One region of the Kitasatospora sp. NBC_01300 genome, then DNA from elsewhere that is predicted to be linked to it. Evidence: riboswitches for the same ligand, from Rfam matches in the RefSeq annotation. Region 1 holds a riboswitch; each other region holds the start of a gene.
What was found. A riboswitch is a leader RNA that binds a small molecule or an ion and turns the genes downstream of it on or off. The one in region 1 is predicted to bind cyclic di-AMP.
Positions count from the first base shown of each region.

Region 2: it holds a riboswitch for cyclic di-AMP, as region 1 does, so the genes downstream of both, OG556_RS09190 (NlpC/P60 family protein) here and OG556_RS14195 (transglycosylase family protein) in region 1, are expected to answer to the same signal.
Region 3: it holds a riboswitch for cyclic di-AMP, as region 1 does, so the genes downstream of both, OG556_RS27670 (hypothetical protein) here and OG556_RS14195 (transglycosylase family protein) in region 1, are expected to answer to the same signal.
Region 4: it holds a riboswitch for cyclic di-AMP, as region 1 does, so the genes downstream of both, OG556_RS28490 (transglycosylase family protein) here and OG556_RS14195 (transglycosylase family protein) in region 1, are expected to answer to the same signal.

Region 1 covers NZ_CP108408.1:3,232,698-3,237,111, reverse strand. The annotation lists gene OG556_RS14200 (cytochrome P450) at 1-1,056, shown strand, start outside; cyclic di-AMP (ydaO/yuaA leader) riboswitch at 1,267-1,434, shown strand; gene OG556_RS14195 (transglycosylase family protein) at 1,440-2,357, shown strand; gene eno (phosphopyruvate hydratase) at 2,625-3,911, shown strand; gene OG556_RS14185 (septum formation initiator family protein) at 4,093-4,414, shown strand, end outside.
Region 2 covers NZ_CP108408.1:2,055,960-2,060,373, forward strand. The annotation lists gene OG556_RS09180 (hypothetical protein) at 1-703, opposite strand, end outside; gene OG556_RS09185 (NlpC/P60 family protein) at 781-1,827, opposite strand; gene OG556_RS09190 (NlpC/P60 family protein) at 2,055-3,200, opposite strand; cyclic di-AMP (ydaO/yuaA leader) riboswitch at 3,211-3,360, opposite strand; gene OG556_RS09195 (NlpC/P60 family protein) at 3,698-4,414, opposite strand, start outside.
Region 3 covers NZ_CP108408.1:6,313,779-6,318,192, forward strand. The annotation lists gene OG556_RS27665 (esterase/lipase family protein) at 12-1,349, shown strand; cyclic di-AMP (ydaO/yuaA leader) riboswitch at 1,592-1,758, shown strand; gene OG556_RS27670 (hypothetical protein) at 1,761-3,140, shown strand; gene OG556_RS27675 (hypothetical protein) at 3,160-3,801, opposite strand; gene OG556_RS27680 (IclR family transcriptional regulator) at 4,007-4,414, opposite strand, start outside.
Region 4 covers NZ_CP108408.1:6,513,815-6,518,228, reverse strand. The annotation lists gene OG556_RS28500 (DUF397 domain-containing protein) at 297-560, opposite strand; gene OG556_RS28495 (hypothetical protein) at 1,120-2,097, shown strand; cyclic di-AMP (ydaO/yuaA leader) riboswitch at 2,532-2,692, shown strand; gene OG556_RS28490 (transglycosylase family protein) at 2,700-4,049, shown strand; gene OG556_RS28485 (LacI family DNA-binding transcriptional regulator) at 4,168-4,414, opposite strand, start outside.

The DNA of each region.
Region 1 (4,414 bases):
GGGATTCCGGGGGAGCGCCAGGCGGACTTGATGACGCATCTGCTGAACATCGACCCGCCGGACCACACCCGGCTGCGCCGGCTGGTGTCGAAGGCGTTCACGCCGCGCCGGGTGGCGGAGTTCGAGCCGCGGGTGCAGCAGCTCACGGACCGGCTGATCGACGGCTTCGCGCAGCGCGGTTCGGCGGACCTGATCCACGAGTTCGCGTTCCCGCTCCCCATCTACGCGATCTGCGACCTGCTGGGCGTGCCGGCCGAGGACCAGGACGACTTCCGGGACTGGGCCGGGATGATGATCCGGCACGGCGGCGGCCAGCGCGGCGGCGTGGGGCGGGCGGTGAAGCGGATGCGGGCGTACCTGCTGGAGCTGATCCACCGCAAGCGGGCGGATCCGGGCGAGGACCTGATCTCGGGCCTGATCCGGGCGAGCGACCACGGCGAGCACCTGAACGAGAACGAGGCCGCCGCGATGGCGTTCATCCTCCTGTTCGCGGGGTTCGAGACGACCGTCAACCTGATCGGCAACGGCACGTACGCGCTGCTGCGCAACCCGGAGCAGCGCAGGCTGCTGCAGGAGTCGGTGGTGCGCGGCGAGACCGCGCTGCTGGACACCGGGATCGAGGAACTCCTGCGCTACGACGGGCCGGTGGAGATGGCGACGTGGCGCTTCGCGACGCGGCCGCTGTCGATCGGCGGGGTGGACATCCCGGTGGGCGATCCGGTGCTGGTGGTGCTGGCCGCGGCGGACCGCGATCCGGCCAGGTTCGCGGACGAGAACACCCTGGACCTGGCCCGTACGGACAATCCGCACCTGGGTTTCGGCCACGGGATCCACTACTGCATCGGCGCCCCGCTGGCCCGCCTGGAGGGGCGGAGCGCGCTGGCCACGCTGCTTTCCCGGCTGCCGGACCTGCGGCTCGCGGATAACCCGGAGAACCTGCGCTGGCGGGGCGGCCTGATCATGCGTGGCCTGCGGGAACTCCCGGTCGAATTCACTCCGGAGACCCGCTCTCCGCACGCGCCGCCGGTCACGCCGACCGACGCCCCGACACGCTGACGACACGTCTCCGGTGGCTCTCGACGCCGGGTCTGAACCAGCATCAATCCGGACATACCGCCGCCGTTGGTAGGCGATTGACCACGCGCCGTAATTTGTGTGTGATATCGGCGATATGAGCTTGTTATTGGTCTGATGATCTGTCTACTCTCCCTGGAGTTCGCAGCTGCGGACCTCGTGCGCGGAACGCCGAATCCTGCCCGCCGCGCCACGGGAAACCGACCAGACCCTGGGCAGGGGCGGGGGAACCAGGTTTGTTGCCGTTCCCCAACGGCTTGGGGTGAAGCCGCCCGAGCGGAATCGTTTCCGCTTTCGGCGGCCGGGCCACCTCCCGGTCCGAACCCGACAGCTCACCTCGCAGGCGTGCGGAGAGGGACCTCTTCATGCTGTTCGTTGGAACTGGCCGCCACCGCCGTCGCACCCAGGCCGAGAAGGCCATCGCCGTCGCCGGTGTGGCCGGCGTCGGACTCGCGATGCCGCTCCTCACCGCCACCGGCGCCTCCGCCGCCCCGGCCTCCACCTGGGACGCCGTCGCCCAGTGCGAGAGCGGCGGCAACTGGAGCATCAACACCGGCAACGGCTTCTCCGGCGGCCTGCAGTTCACGCCCAGCACCTGGAAGGCGTACGGCGGCACCTCCTACGCCCCGCAGGCCAACCAGGCCAGCAAGGCGCAGCAGATCTCGGTCGCCGAGAAGGTGCTGGCCTCGCAGGGCCCGGGCGCCTGGCCCGTCTGCTCCCAGAAGGCCGGCCTGACCAAGGGCGGCGCCCCGGCCTCCGTGGACACCTCCACGGACGCCAAGCCCGCCAAGCAGCCCGCCGCCAAGCAGACCCAGCAGGCGCAGGCCCCGAAGCCCGCCCAGCAGCCGGCCAAGCAGGCCGCCCCGAAGCCGGCCGCCCAGCAGCCCGTCCAGCAGGCCCCGCAGCAGACGCAGCCGCAGACCCAGGGCTTCTCCGGCAAGGCCGGCTGGGACGCCGACGCGAAGGTGTACTGGTACCAGAACAACGGCGCCTGGTACTGGACCAGCCACCAGAGCGTCTACCAGCAGTACGCGGGCCAGCCCGCCGCCCAGCCGCAGTACGCGCCCCGCGCCGCGCAGCCCGCGCAGTCCGCCCCGGCCGCGCAGCCCGCCGCCGCGCAGGGCGGTCACGACTACACCGTCCGGGCCGGCGACACGCTGTCGACGATCGCCGCCGCCCAGGGCGTGTCCGGCGGCTGGCAGTCGGTGTACGACGGCAACCGCGGCACCGTCGGCGGCAACCCCAACCTGATCATGCCCGGCCAGGTGCTGCACCTCGGCTGAGCGGCCCGGGCCAGGAGCGGCCCGCGCCACGCGGGCGAAGGGGGACGGGACCCGTCCCCCTTCGCCCGCATTCCCCCGTATTCGCCCGCTTCGCTCGGGCAAGCAGGTGAACTACTGGTGGGTAGCCGGGCCACACGCTGAGACGGGACCGAGGCCAGCGCGGCCCCGGGGGCCGGGGCGGTTAGGCTCTGGTCGTAACGACTCCGCAATCGTCCCGCCGGCAGCACCCAACGTCAGCCGGACCCTGCTTCCGCAAGGAGATGCCTCGTGCCGTCCATCGATGTCGTCGTAGCCCGTGAGATTCTCGACTCGCGTGGCAACCCCACGGTCGAGGTCGAGGTCGGCCTCGACGACGGCAGCACCGGCCGTGCCGCTGTCCCGTCGGGTGCCTCCACCGGTGCCTTCGAGGCGCTGGAGCTGCGCGACGGTGACAAGAACCGCTACTTCGGCAAGGGCGTGGAGAAGGCCGTCCTGGCCGTCATCGAGCAGATCGGCCCGGAGCTGGTCGGCTACGACGCCACCGAGCAGCGCCTGATCGACCAGGCCATGCTCGACCTGGACGCCACCCCGGACAAGTCCTCGCTCGGCGCCAACGCGATCCTGGGCGTCTCGCTGGCCGTGGCGCACGCCGCCTCCGAGGCCAGCGACCTGCCGCTGTTCCGCTACCTGGGCGGCCCGAACGCGCACGTGCTGCCCGTTCCGATGATGAACATCCTCAACGGCGGTTCGCACGCGGACTCCAACGTCGACATCCAGGAGTTCATGATCGCCCCGATCGGCGCGGAGTCCTTCTCCGAGGCCGTCCGCTGGGGCGTCGAGGTCTACCACACCCTCAAGGGCGTCCTGAAGGAGCGCGGCCTGTCCACCGGCCTCGGCGACGAGGGCGGCTTCGCGCCGAACCTGGACAGCAACCGCGAGGCCCTGGACCTCATCACCGAGGCCATCCAGAAGGCCGGCTACGTGCCCGGCCGCGACATCGCGCTCGCCCTGGACGTCGCCGCGTCCGAGTTCTACGAGGACGGCGCCTACCAGTTCGAGGGCAAGGCCATCTCCGCCGCCGAGCTCATCGAGTACTACGCCGAGCTGGTCGAGGCCTACCCGCTGGTCTCCATCGAGGACCCGCTGGACGAGTCGGACTGGGACGGCTGGAAGGCCATGACCGTCAAGCTGGGCGACAAGGTCCAGCTGGTCGGCGACGACCTGTTCGTCACCAACCCGGCCCGCCTGGCCAGGGGCATCGAGACCGGCACCGCCAACGCGCTGCTGGTGAAGGTGAACCAGATCGGCTCGCTGACCGAGACCCTGGACGCCGTCGAGCTGGCCCAGCGCAACGGCTACCGCTGCATGATGTCGCACCGCTCCGGCGAGACCGAGGACGTCACCATCGCCGACCTGGCCGTCGCCACCAACTGCGGCCAGATCAAGACCGGTGCCCCGGCCCGCTCCGAGCGCGTCGCCAAGTACAACCAGCTGCTGCGCATCGAGGAGATCCTCGACGACGCCGCCGAGTACGCCGGCCGCGGCGCCTTCCCGCGCTTCCGCTCCGCGGAGTAGCAGGCACAGCCGCTCCGCGGAGCAGCAGGCTCAGCCGCTCCTCGGAGCAGCGGGCACGGTCGCTCCGCCGACCGGTGAGCACGCCTGACCGGTGCCCCGCCGTTCACCCCGTAGGGTGGACGGCGGGGCACCGTCGCGACCAGGAGGGGAACGGGAGATGGCAGGCTGGAGGATCCCGGGCTTGGCGGCCCGGCCTCGCTTCACGAGCCGGGCGACCGTCCTCGTCCTGGTGCTCTGCTCGCTGGTGGCGATCCTCGCCTACCCGACGCGGCAGTTCATCTCCCAGCGCGCCGAGATCTCCGCCCAGCAGGCGAAGGCCGACCGCTCCCGCCAGCAGGTCGAGCAGCTGCGCCGGGAGAAGGCCCGCTGGCAGGACCCCGAGTACGTCAAGGCGCAGGCCCGCGCCCGGCTGCACTACGCGATGCCGGGGGAGACCCCGTACATCGCGGTGGATCCGGCCGGTCCGGCCGCCGCCCGACCCTCGGCGTCCGCCACCGGTTCCG
Region 2 (4,414 bases), 1.2 Mb from region 1:
CCTGCCGGCCGAAGTCGCTGAGCCGCCCGAACGTGTCGGGGTTGACCAGCACCCGGTCGGCGGGGGTGTGCCAGGGCGCGCCGGGGGCGGCCGAGGTGACCGCCGCCATGCCCGCCCAGCCCGCCGGGTCGACCTCCAGCAGCCGGGCGAACTGCTCGGCGGTGGCGGGCACTTCGAGCAGCAGACGGCCCGGCCAGCCGGTGCCCCAGACCTCGCTCACGGCGGGTGCGGCCCGGTCGGCCACCGCGACCAGGGGGGCCGGGTCGGGCCCGTCGGCCAGGCCGAGCACCAGGCAGTGCGCGCCCGCCGCGGACCGGGCGGAGCCGAGGTCCCAGAGCGCCGGGGGCCCGCTCGCGCTCTCCTCCCGGTCGACCCGCCAGCCGCCGCCGGCCCGGACCAGGTCGATCCGGCGCGGGTACACCACCGGGTAGTCGTCGTACCCGGTGATCCGGACCGCCAGGTCGGCGGCGGCCGTGAGGCGCTCCGGCCCGGCGTCCGCGCCGAGCACCAGGTTGCGGTAGCCGGCCTCGATCGCCGCCGGTCCGGACCAGGAGGGCAGCGCCCGGGCCCGCGCGTCCAGCAGCGCGGCCACCTCGGCCCGCCGGTCCGACGCCCACCGGTCCGACGCCCGCCCGGCCGCCGAGGAGGCCGCCGGGGCGGCCGGCGGCAACGACAGCTGGGCCAGCCCGCCGGCCGCGAGCAACAGCGCACCGCGCCGGGACAGCGTCCGGCGGGCGCCGTCTGTCGGGTGGGGGGCGTCGGGGTCGGACGGTGCCGGGCTCAGAGCCGGACCACCCCCGTGACCGGCATCGCGTTGACGCTCTCGTAGCGGACCCTGGCGCCCGGGTAGGGGGCGTGCACGATCACCCCGCCGCCGGCGTACATCCCGACGTGGTGCATGTCCCGGTAGAAGATCACCAGGTCTCCCGGCCGCGCTTCGGAGAGGCTGACCCGCTGCCCGGCGTACGCCTGGGCCTGCGAGGTGCGCGGCAGGGTCACTCCGGCCTGCCGCCAGCTGTAGTACATCAGGCCGGAGCAGTCGAAGGCGCGGGGCCCGGTGGATCCGTAGAGGTAGGGCGAGCCGATCATCCCCACCGCGGCGGCCAGCGCGGCCGCCCCGCGCTCGGAGGCGGGCGGGGCCGTGCCGAGGTCCAGCCGGTCGGTGCCCCGGGTGGCGCGCTGCTCGGCCTCCCGGGCGTCCTGGGCGGCCATCCGGGCCCGCTCGGCGACGCCCAGGCTGTTGAGCAGCCGCTGGGCCTTGGTGAGCCGCTGCTGGATCTGCTGCTTGCTGTCGGCGAGCGAGCGGCGGGCCTGGTCGAGTTCGGCGAGCTTGCCGGCGGTCTCGGTGCGGCGCTGGTCGAGCCGGCGCTGGCGGGTGGCCAGTTCGTGCAGGGTCTCCTCCTGCCGCTCGGCGGCCTGGTCGAGGGTGCGGGCCCGGGACAGGTAGCCCTCCGGGTCGGTGGAGAGCATCAGCTGGACGGTCTGGGCCATGCCGCCGCCGCGGTACTCGGCGCCGGCCACGGTGGCGAGGTCGCCGCGCAACTGGTTGAGCTGGTCCTGGGCGACGGCGATCTCGCCCTGGAGGACGGTCGTCTCGCCCTGGAGCCGCTGCTGCGCCTCCTGGGCGGCGTTGTACTTCTCGGACGCCTGCTCGGCCTCGCCGTAGAGCTGCTCCACCTGCGCCTTGACGTCCTTGCGGGTGGGCGCGTCCGGCGCGGCGGGGGCGGCCTGGGCGCTGCCGCCCGTCGTCACGCCCAGGGCGGTGGTGGCGGCCGCGGTCAGCACCAGCGCACGGGCGAACAGTTGGGAACGACGGTGCACGGGCATGGCGGCAACGGCTCCGATCCGGCGGTCGGACCCCGCCGCCGCACCAACGCGGGCGGCCCTGGAAGCGGAGTCCGGTGGCAGACGTTAGCGAGTCCGGGCAACCGAGTCCAAACCCCTGCCAACCCGAATATTTGACCCTTAATCGGACACCGGTCCGAGTCGCCGGAAAAGCCGCAGGCCCGGCCTTCCGTGGTGGAAGGCCGGGCCTGGGAGGACCTGCGCTGGGATCAGACCCGCACGATGGAGGTCAGCGGCATGTTGCTGACGGCCTCGTAGCGGACCGACGCGCCCGGCTTCGGCGCGTGCAGCACCTGGCCGTTGCCCGCGTAGATGCCGACGTGGTGGGCGTCCCCGTAGAAGATCAGGAGGTCGCCGGGCTGGGCCTGGGAGAGGTCGCTCCCGATCCGGGTACCGGCGTGGGCCTGCTCCTGCGAGGTGCGCGGCAGCGAGACGTCGACCTGGTTGAACGCCCAGACCATCAGGCCCGAGCAGTCGAAGGAGCCGGGGCCGGAGGCGCCGTAGACGTACGGGCTGCCGATCTTGGAGGCGGCGATGGACAGCGCCGCGGCACCGCGCGAGCTGCCGGCGCTCGGCTTGCTGACCGGCGCGGCGGGGGCCTGCGACGCGCTCAGGTCGTTGCGGTTGTTGTCGCGGGAGGAGCGGTCGGCGGCCTGCTGGGCCGCCTGCTGCTGCTGGGCGGCCTTGGCGGCGGCGTCGGCCTTCGCCTTGGCGTCGGCGGCGGCCTTCTCCTCGGCCGCGCGAATCGCCTGGCGCTCCTGCTCGGACAGGGTGTTGAAGAGGTCCTGCGCGGCCTTGAGCTTGCCCTGGACCTCGTCCTTGGCGCTCTTCAGCTGCTGGGTGGTGGTCTCCATCTCGGCGAGCTTGCCCTGGGCCTCGGAGCGCACCTGGTCGAGCTTGCGCTGCTCGTCCTGGAGCTGCTTGAGCTGGCCCTTCTGGGTGCCGCCGGCCTGGTTCAGCGTGTCGGCCTGGCTCAGGAAGGTGTCCGGGCTGGCGGAGAACATCAGCTGGACGGTCTGGGATATGCCGCCGTTGCGGTACTGCTCGCCGGCGATCTCGGCCAGGCCGCCCTGCAGGTCGGTCACCTGCCCCTGCTGCCGCGCCACCTGGTCCTGCAGGTCGGTGACCTGCTTCTGCAGCTGCTGCTGCTTCTCCTGGGCGGCGTTGAGCTTCTCGGTCGCGACCTCGGCCTGGTCGTTGAGCTGGTCGACCTGCTCCTTGACCTGGTCCTTGGTCGGCTGCGGGTCGGCGTGGGCGCCGGACTGCGCGGACAGCGCGACGGCCGCCGCGGCGAAGCCGGTCATGATCGAGACTCGGGTGCGACTGGCGGGCTTGGGACGACGATGGGACGCCACGAAGGCGGACTCCTTCTTCCTACGCCGTCTACCGGGTGAGCTGACGGGTTCGGGCCGGAAGCGTGCCCTACGACGCCTCACGGCCGTTCCACCGGCCGACCTGGCGCCGATTCACCCCGGAGGAACGTGGTTCCCCGGCTCCGTTCGACAGCACCCCCGACTGCTGGGCTCCCCGTCGGGCAGGCACTGGGCCCGCCCCGCTGCGTCACGAACTCGACGGAAACCACCGCCGCCACCCTGGCTGGGCGATCGGGAGTGCGGTGGTTCGGGGCACGACCCTAGTAACTGAACCGTGATCCGTTCAAATCCTTGTCAGAAAAAAGACGGAAGAAGACCAAAGTTCTTTTGTGAATATGACACATAGTGATCACCGCCGTACGTAAAGCTGATCACTCTTCATCGGGGCGTCATGCTGCGGACAAAACCCGAACGCCACCCCCGGTCCGAGGGTGGCGTGGATCACAGGCCCGGACGGGCCCTTCGGGCGTGTCGGGACGTCAGACCCGGCGGATCGTGTTGATCGGCATCGCGTCGGCCTTCATCACCTTCACCACGTCACCGGTGTGCGGCGCGTGGACCACCATGCCGTTGCCGATGTACATCCCGACGTGGTGCCGGTCGGGGCCGTAGATGACCAGGTCGCCCGGCTGGGCCTGGTCCAGCGAGACCCTGGTGCCGACGTTGCCCTGCTCCTGCGAGGTGCGCGGCAGCGAGACGCCGGCCTGGCCGTACGCCCAGACCATCAGGCCCGAGCAGTCGAAGGTGGTCGAGCCGGTGGCGCCCCACACGTACGGCGAGCCCTGCTTGCTCATCGCCTTGGCGACGGCCACGCCCGCGTAGCCGCCGGCCTGCGGGAGGCTGCCGAGGTCGGCACGGTCGCTGCCGCGCGAGGCGCGGTCGTCCTGCTGCTGCTGAGCCCGCAGCGCGGCGCGGTCGGAGGCGCTGAGCGAGTTCAGCAGGTCCTGCGCGGCCTTCAGCTTCTGGTTGACGTCCGTCTTGGCCTGGTTCAGGTCCTTGGTGGTGGAGTCGAGCGAGGCCAGGACGGCGGCGGCCTCGGACTTCTCCTGGTCCAGCCGGCGCTGCTGGTCCAGCAGGCCCTTGAGCGCCTCGGACTCGCTGGCGCTGGCCTGCTGGGCGCTGGACGCCTTCTCCAGGTAGCCCGACGGGTCCGAGGAGAGCATCAGCTGGACGGACGGGTCGATGCCGCCGGTGCG
Region 3 (4,414 bases), 3.1 Mb from region 1:
CGTCCACCCCCATGAGACGCACCCCCACTCCCATGCGGCACACCCCCACCGCCGTCGGACGCACCCCCACCGCGTTGTCCGTCCTCCTGCTCACCCTCGCCGCGCTGCTCCTCGGCACCCCCACACCCGCCCAGGCCACCGCCGCCCGGACCGCCACTGCCCGGACCGCTGCCCAGGCGGCCACCGCCCCGCTCACCCTCGAAGCCGCCTTCCCCGCCCCCGGCAACGGCTGGGCCAAGGTCGAGCGCTACCTCGACACCACCCCCGGCTTCCGCACCGAGCAGTACCCGGCCGACGGCCGCGGCGACCAGGACGGCGCCCGCCGGACGTACTTCGGCGGCACCGGCCAGCCCGCCTCCAGCCGCTTCCTGCTGTACTCGGCGACCGGCTGGGACACCGGCAGCCGTCCGACCCCCGTGTTGCTGGTCCACGGCGCCAACGACAACGCCGACCGCGCCTGGGCGAACCCGGGGGAGAGCGGCACCTGTGGCGCCTCCGCCTGCCCGTCCACCGGCCTCGCCCAGTACCTCGCCGGCACCGGCCACCGGGTGTTCGCCATCGGCTTCGCCCACAAGCAGGGCGACAACCTGCTCCAGGCGCAGGCCGTCGGTGACGCCGTCGCGCTGATCCGGGCCCGTCTCGGCGTCCCCCAGGTGGACGTGGTGGCGTGGAGCAAGGGCGAGGTCGCCGCCCGGGCATACGTGTCCTCGGTGCGCCCGTCCTGGGGGCGGGCCTACGCGGGCGACGTGCGCCGCCTGATCACCCTCGGGGGCCCGAACGGCGGGCTCGACTACGTGTACGCGCACGGCTGGTCGTTCGACCTCGCGAGCTGGCCGGCCTGCGGCGGCACCGCCAACGCGCCGTCCCCGCACCTCTACATGACCTGCTACGGCACGTACACGGCGCAGCCCTGCCTCGGCGTGCTGCCCACCGGCGGCTACGACTGCTACCCGGGCCAGCGCCAGCTGCTCGCCCGCTGGGACGGCCGGTACGGGGTGGACGGCAGCGCCCAGGACTGGTGGACCACCTACTACGGCGGCCAGGGCTTCTACACCTCGGGCCAGGGCATCCAGGCGGCGATCGACGCCGGTTCGCTGATCGCGCCGCTGCAACAGGCGGGCGTCCCCGCGTCGGTGCGCACCTACCTGCTCGCGGGCGGGTCCGCCGACATCCCGGGCGTGCTCAACGAGAACCGGGGGCCCAGTGACGGCATCGTGTTCACCGCGAGCGCCCTGGACACCACCGGCATCGCGACGATCGGCGGCACCCGGCTGCTCACCGGCCTCAACCACCTGGAACTCGCCTGGGCGCCGGAGGCCGAGAGCCAGGTCGACAACTGGCTCGCTTGACCCGTGGACCCGTGGACCCGTGGACCCGCGGCCCGTCGATTCGTCGTTCGGCAGCTCAACGGCTCCGCTGATCCGTCCCAACTGATCCACCACGCAGCGTCGTTGATCGACACCACTGTGACCTGTGCGACAACCGGCCCTGGCAGGTTGTCCGTTCACGCACGGCCTGCCTAGCCTGCAACCGTCGTCCGCCCTCGCGGACCCCCGCCGTCGGGACGCCGAGTCCTGTCCACCCGTCGGTCGGCAACCGAGCACCACAGCGGACGGGAGCGGGGGAACCAAGGTCAGCGCCCGGCCCGTACGCTCCCGCGTGCGGGCCGTGGCTAGGGGTGAAGCCGCTCCCACCGGCGGCCGGGCTGCCTCAGCCCGAATCCGACAGCTCACCTCGCAGGCGTCGCAGAGGACACCGCCATGCACCAGCCTGCCCGGCGCCGCGCGCCGCGCCACGCCCGCCCCTCCCACCGGGGCCGCAACGCCGCCCTCGCCGTCACCGGAGCGCTCGCCGTCACCGGCGCCGGACTGCTCGGCCTGCCGGCCGTCTCCGGCGCCCAGGCCGCCACCACCCCGACCGTCACCCAGGACCGGCTCGCCCCGGCGACCATGGTCGCCAACCAGGCCGCCACCGCCTCGCTGACCCTCCACTCCTCGGCCTGCTTCACCGCGAAGACCGTCGGCGTGGGCGTCCGGAACGCGGCCGGTGCGAACCTCGACTTCCCGGGCAACGCCTCCAACGTGCAGATCTGCCCGAGCGGCCTGTCCTTCACCAGCGGCGCACGCGCCCTGCCGGCCGGGACGTACACCCAGTTCGGCTTCTGGCAGGACCTCGGCGGGGCCTGGCACAACCTGGCCTCGCAGCAGCTGGTGGTCTCCAGCGCCCCGGCGCCGACCCCGACCCCGACGCCCACCACGAAGCCGACTCCCGCCCCGACCCCGACCCCGACGGCGACCCCGACCCCGACGGCGACCCCCACCCCGACGGCGACCCCCACCGCGACGGCGACCCCCACCGCGAAGCCGACCCCGACGAGCAGCCCGAGCCCGAGCAGCCCGAGCAGCCCGAGCGCCACCGCCGGCCCGTCGGCCGGCACCCCCGCCTCCCCGGTCGCCGGCAAGTCGCTGACCTGGTCCGACGAGTTCAACAGCTCGATCAGCTGGGGCTCGCGCTGGGTCGGCGACAAGAGCACCGCCTACAAGTACGGCAACCACAACCCGGACGACAACAAGCTCGACCTGCTGAACAAGAACAACGTCAGCGTCGCGAACGGGGTCGCCACCTTCACCGCCGCGCCCGGCACCACCACGCTGGAGAACGGCAAGCAGGCCTGGAACACCGGCTTCCTGACCACCGAGGGCTCCAGCGAGGGCTTCCAGGTCAGGACCGGCGACTACGCCGAGACCCGGGTCAAGCTGCCGTCCGGCTCCGGCGCCTGGCCGGCCTTCTGGACCTGGAAGAACGGCAACGGGGAGGTCGACTCCTTCGAGTACCACCCCGACAACCCGAACCTGCTGGAGCTGACCAACCACGTCAACCCCGGCAACCCCAAGTACTACACCGACGCCGGCGCCGTCGCGAAGGACCAGTGGGTGACCATCGGCACCTACTACGGCGCCACCTCGGTCGACTGGTATGTCAACGGCGCCAAGGTGTTCTCGGACGGCAAGGGCGTCGGCGCCAACTGGTCGGCGTACCTGATCCTCAACCTGTCGGTCGGCGCGGGGAAGTACCACCCGGCGCCGCAGGGCACCGCCCCGATCACCTTCGCCGCCGACTACGTCCGCGTGTACCGGTAGGGCCCTCGGGGCTTCCGGGTCAGGAGCCGGGAGCCGTCTCGACCACCGTGATGTCGAACGGCTGCCGGTTGTTCCCCTCGTCCGGGTCGTCCACGCCGCGCACCGCGACCGAGCCGCCGGTGAGCCTGCCGATCGGCAGGTCGGGGGACAACCTCACCGGCACCAGCGCGGTCGCGCTGCGCAGCGGGGGCAGTCCGGCCGGGAAGACACAGCGGACCTGCCGGCCGTTGAGCCGCACCTCGCAGTCCTCGGGGAAGTACGGGCCCTCCGGGGAGACCCCGGGCGGCAGCGTCACCAGCACGGTGAACGGTGCCGCGGTGGTGTCCGGGCCGCGGTTGGCGATGAAGGCGTGGACGGTGGTGGTGCCGCCGGGCGGGGCGGCATCCGGGTCGAGCCGGACCACCTCCAGATCGGAGCGGGACGCCGTGGGGGCTGCCGTGTCCACCGCCGGCCGGGGCTCGGGCCGCCGCGCCCAGGACGGGTCGGCGGTCAGCGTCGCCACCGAACAGCCGGCCGCCATCGCGGCGACGAGCGAGGCCGCGCGGAATCCGCAGAGCCTGCTGGCCTGCCCGGACTCGCCGCGCCCGGACTCGCCGCGCCCGGACCCGTCGCGCCCGGACTCGCCGCGCCCGAACCGGCCGCGCCCGGACCCGCCCCGCATTGTCGAACGCCTGCACGTCATCGTCGTCCACCCTGTCCCGGGGCCCCGGCCGCCCGCGCCGTTGCGGGCCGCGTCCGCACCAGGGTGGCGGAGCCTGCGCCGGGGGTAGGTGCAACCCGCTCGGTGTCCGCCCGAACGGGGGAGCGCGCGCACGGGAAGTCGACCGGATCGACTTCCCGTGCGCGAAGCGGGCGGTGACGGCGGGTCAGGGGGCGAGGACCTGCCCCAGCCGAGCCGCGATGTGGTGCATCACCGGTACCAGCGAGGACGTGCCGGCCTGCTCCTCCAGGGCCCGGATGCGGGCCTCCGGGCCGGACACCGACAGGGCGGTGGGCGTCGGCGCGCCCGGTACGGCGAGCGCGATGCAGCGGACGCCGATCTCCTGCTCCTGGTCGTCGACCACGTAGCCGCGCTCGCGCGCCTCGGCGAGCTGGTGCAGCAGCTCCTGCGGGTCGGTGACGGTGTACTCGGTGTGCGCGGGCAGCGGGTTGGGGCCCAGGATGGCGCGCGCCTCGTCCTCGGGGAGCTGGGCCAGCAGCGCCTTGCCGACGCCCGTGCAGTGCGGCTGCACCCGTCGGCCGACCTCGGTGAACATCCGCATCGAGCGCCGGGA
Region 4 (4,414 bases), 3.3 Mb from region 1:
CAGGTGTGCCACGGGCTCCGGCTCAGCCCTCAGGACGATTCCCACGACGATTCCCGGGCCCGCCCCCCGGACGAGCCGGCCGAACTGACGGCCGGACACCCCGGCGGCCCGGCGCACGTCCACGTCCGAGCCCCCAGCCGTGCGCGGGACCACCCGCCGCACCTGCGCGCGGTCGACCGCGAGAACGCCCATCGCGAGAGCGCCCGTCGTGCGGCCCCGGACCTGTACCGGAAAAGACAAAGGCCGTCGCGGTGTCAGCACCCACGACGGCCCCCCGATGGCAGGACGGCGGCCGGTCAGACCGTCAGGTGGTCGAACTCCCCGTCCTTGGCCCCCAGCAGCAGGGCGGCGATCTCGGCCCGGGTGTAGATGAGCGCCGGACCTTCCGGGAAGCGCGAGTTGCGCATCGCCACATCGCCCCCCGGCAGGGCCGCGAACTCGACGCAGTTCCCCTGGGAGTTGCTGTGCAGGCTCTTCTGCCAGACAACCCCCTTGAGGTTGGCGGCCGCCATCCCGTTGTAGGTGTCGTACGAGCCGTACGTGTCCTGCGAGTCGTGCATAGAAATCTCCCGAAGAGCTCCGGAGTGGTCGTCCAGCGCGGCGCTCCCGGCACCCGCCGAACGAACGGACCGGCCCCGTACCGGCCCGGCACAACGCCTCACTTGACGCGATGATAGCTGCTGTGCACGTGCATCAGCACGGGACATTGCAGGTGCACGAGGCCTTTCACCGGCAGTTCTGAACTCTTCACGGTCCCTTCTCCTGACGGTACGTAAACGGACATAGCCGAGTGAATCGTCAGATTCTCGATAACCGGCCGTGAGCGGTTCCCCGCTGAATGTTGATCTTCAGGCGCCCGGAGTCGCGCCTTCGTGACCCTCCGTCAGGCGACCTCCTGGCTGTGAGACATCTCACGCGCCACAGAAGCAACTCGACGCCCCGTCGGACACGTCAGGGCAACCAGCGGTGATCGCTCGAGGGCTGGGTGAGATATGTCCGGATTGCGGGCAAACCGCCCGGCCGGACACGACGGGAGCGCGGCGCACCCGCCATGACCACGTGAAACCCGAACGGCAGCCGAATGCAGGCCTGACGGGCCGATGTCCTACGATCTCCGGCATGAGCACCGCAGCCATCCCGGGCGCGCCACTGCCCGTCCGCACTCCAGGCTCCCGTGCGCGGGGGCGCCACCGTCGCCCCGAGCGCCCCGAGATCCCGGCCGGATCCCCGGCCCTGGTGCTCGCCGTGCCCGCGACCGCCGGGCCCGAGTCCCGCTCGGTCGTCGAGGAGCTGCTGTCGATCGTCCGCAGCGAGCAGAACGGCATCCAGACCGCCGTCGGCTACCTCCCGGGCGAAGCCGCCCAGGGCGCCGACAGCGACGACCGCACCGTCGCCGAACTGCTGGCCATGGCCGCCGAGGCCGGCCTGCCCGCGCCGGTCCTGGTGCCGCTGGTACCCGGCCCGCACGGATTCCTGACCGAACTCCACGCCCTCGCCGCCGAGTACGGAGCCCCCGTCACCGACGTGCTCGGCCCGCACCCGCTCCTCGCCGAGGCCGTGCACGTGCGCCTGTCCGAGGCCGGCCTGGCGCGTGCCGACCGGGCCCGGCTGTTCGCCATCGCGACCGCCGCGGACGGCGTCGTGCTGACCACCGTCGGCGGCGAGGAGGCCGCTGCCGCGGCCGGCATCACCGGTGTCCTGCTGGCGGCCCGACTGGCCGTCCCGGTCGTGCCCGCCGCGCTCGACGTACCGGGCTCGGTCGCCGCGGCCGTCAACCACCTCAAGGAGACCGGCTCCCAGCGCCCGGCGCTGGCCCCGCTGGTGATCGGGCCGGAGGCCGACTCCGAGCTGCTCGCCACGGCCGCCGAGGAGACCGGCTGCCCGTCCGCGGCCCCGCTGGGCGCCTACCCGACGGTCGGCCAGCTGATCGCCTCCACCTACCTGGCCGCGCTGCCCGCGCCCTCCCCCGAGGCCCTGGCGCAGGCCGAGGCCGAGGCGGCGGAGGCCGCCGAGGGCGCCCACGCCGACCACTCCGGCCGGGGCGGTCACGCCGCTCACGCCGCTCACACCGCCGCCGAGGAGTCGGCCGGCCAGTAGCAGCGGTCACCGCACGTGGGAAGGGCCCGGAACGGCTACGTTCCGGGCCCTTCCCGCTTGTCCCGTAAGGCAGTTAAGGGGCGAATAGGCGTGATGCCCGTTCTGTCCATATTTGTTCTCCATCGCACGACGCGTCCCCCGACGCCCGCAGTGTGGACACGCCACCTTCCCGGCGGGCGGGCCCCCGGGCGACCCGACCCACCGTCACCCACTCCCTGAAGCACAGACAGTTGCGCGCGCCCTTCGCCGTGTTGCCGGAAATCGATCATTTCCGATCATGAAAAGCGAGGGGAACGACCGTTCTCCCCAAACCGTGATGCGCGTCACAGGTGTTTGCAGTTTGAACTTAAGTCTGCTTAACGTGCTCCCCGTTCGTGGCCACACGAACCCAGTTCATCCGCGACGCCGAGTCCTGCCGTCGGATGTCCTGGCAGCGCGAAAACGCACCACGGCAGGAGCGGGGGACCCACAGGTAAGTCGCCCCGGACCGTTCCCCGGAACGATCCAGGGCTAGGGGTGAAGCCGCGCCCACAGCGCGGCCGGGCAACTCCAGCCCGAATCCGACAGCTCACCTCGCAGGCGTGGGAGAGGACTGCGTCTTCATGCTGCCCACCAACGGCACCCGTCCGTCCAGTCGTACCCGACGCGTGATCGCCGCCGTCGGCGTCGCGGGCGTCGGCCTCACCATCCCCTGCCTCACCTCCGGCACCGCCTCCGCCGCCTCCGTCGCCACCTGGGACAAGGTCGCCCAGTGCGAGAGCACCGGCAACTGGAGCATCAACACCGGCAACGGCTTCTACGGCGGCCTGCAGTTCACCTCCAGCACCTGGGCCGCCTTCGGTGGCACCGCGTACGCCCCCCAGGCCAACCAGGCCACCAAGGACCAGCAGATCGCCGTCGCCGAGAAGGTGCTCGCCTCGCAGGGCCCCGGCGCCTGGCCGGTGTGCTCGGTCCAGGCCGGCCTGACCAAGGGCGGCGCCGCAGCCGCCGTCGACACCTCGGCCGGCTCGACCACCGGCTCGGCTGCCGGTTCGACCGCCACCAAGCCCGCCGCGAAGCCGGCCACCCCGGCCGCCAAGCCCGCGCAGACCCAGGCCCCGGCCGCGAAGCCCGCCAAGCCGGCCGCACCGGCCCAGGACCAGGCGCAGGCCCCCGCCGACTCCACCGACGGCACCTCGGCGCAGAAGGGCCAGAACCAGGCCCAGAACAGCGCCCAGCCCCAGGCCGACGACTACACCGTCGCCTCCGGCGACTGGCTGTCCTCGATCGCCGACAAGCACAACCTCCAGGGCGGCTGGCAGCGGCTGTACGAGCTCAACCGCGGCACCCTGACCGAGGGTCCGGACAGCATCTACCCGGGCCAGCGCCTCTCGTTCAAGGACGGCGGCCAGGCCCAGCAGTCCGGCTCGGACTTCACCTGGTTCGACCGCTCGCAGAAGTCCGGCCAGACCTCCAACGGCGGCGCCGCGAACACCAAGCCGGCCGCCCAGCCCCAGGCCCCGGCTCAGACCCCGGCCACCAAGCCGGCTTCCAAGCCGGCCGCCCAGGCCCAGACCCCGGCCCAGACCCCGGCGCCGGCCCCGGCCGCCACCGGCAGCATGGCCGCCGCGGTCTCCTTCGCCAAGTCGAAGGTCGGCCAGGCGTACGTCTACGGCGGCACCGGCAACGGCGGTTGGGACTGCTCCGGCCTGACCCAGGCCGCGCTGCGCGCCGCGGGCGTCTCCGTCCCGCGCGTCGCCGCCGACCAGGCCGCCGCCAGCACCCGCGTCTCGCTGGACAGCCTCCAGGCGGGCGACCTGCTGTTCTGGTCCAACAACGGCCAGAACTCCGGCGTCTACCACGTCGCGATCTACATCGGCGGCGGCCAGTACGTCGAGGCCGCCAACCCGAGCTCGGGCGTGCGCCTGCAGACCGTCTCCAACTGGGCGCCGGACTTCGCCGGCCGGGTCTGAGCACGACCGGCGGGTGACAGGATCCGCCCCCGGACCACGAGGGCTGACCCGACACCCGGACAGCACGCAACGGGCCCCGGAGAGCAATTGCTCTCCGGGGCCCGTCCGTTGGCCGTTCTCAGCGCGCGCAGGCCCCCGTGGACCCGCGCATGACCAGCTCCGGCTGGAACATGAACTCCCCGCGCTGGGCCGCGTTTCCGCCGACCTCCTCCAGCAGCGCGTCCACCGCCGCGGTCGCCATCGCCTCGACCGGCTGGCGGATCGTGGTCAACGGCGGCTCGGTGAAGGCGATCAGCGGCGAGTCGTCGAAGCCGACCACCGAGACGTCGTGCGGCACCGACAGCCCACGCTGCCGCACCGCCCGG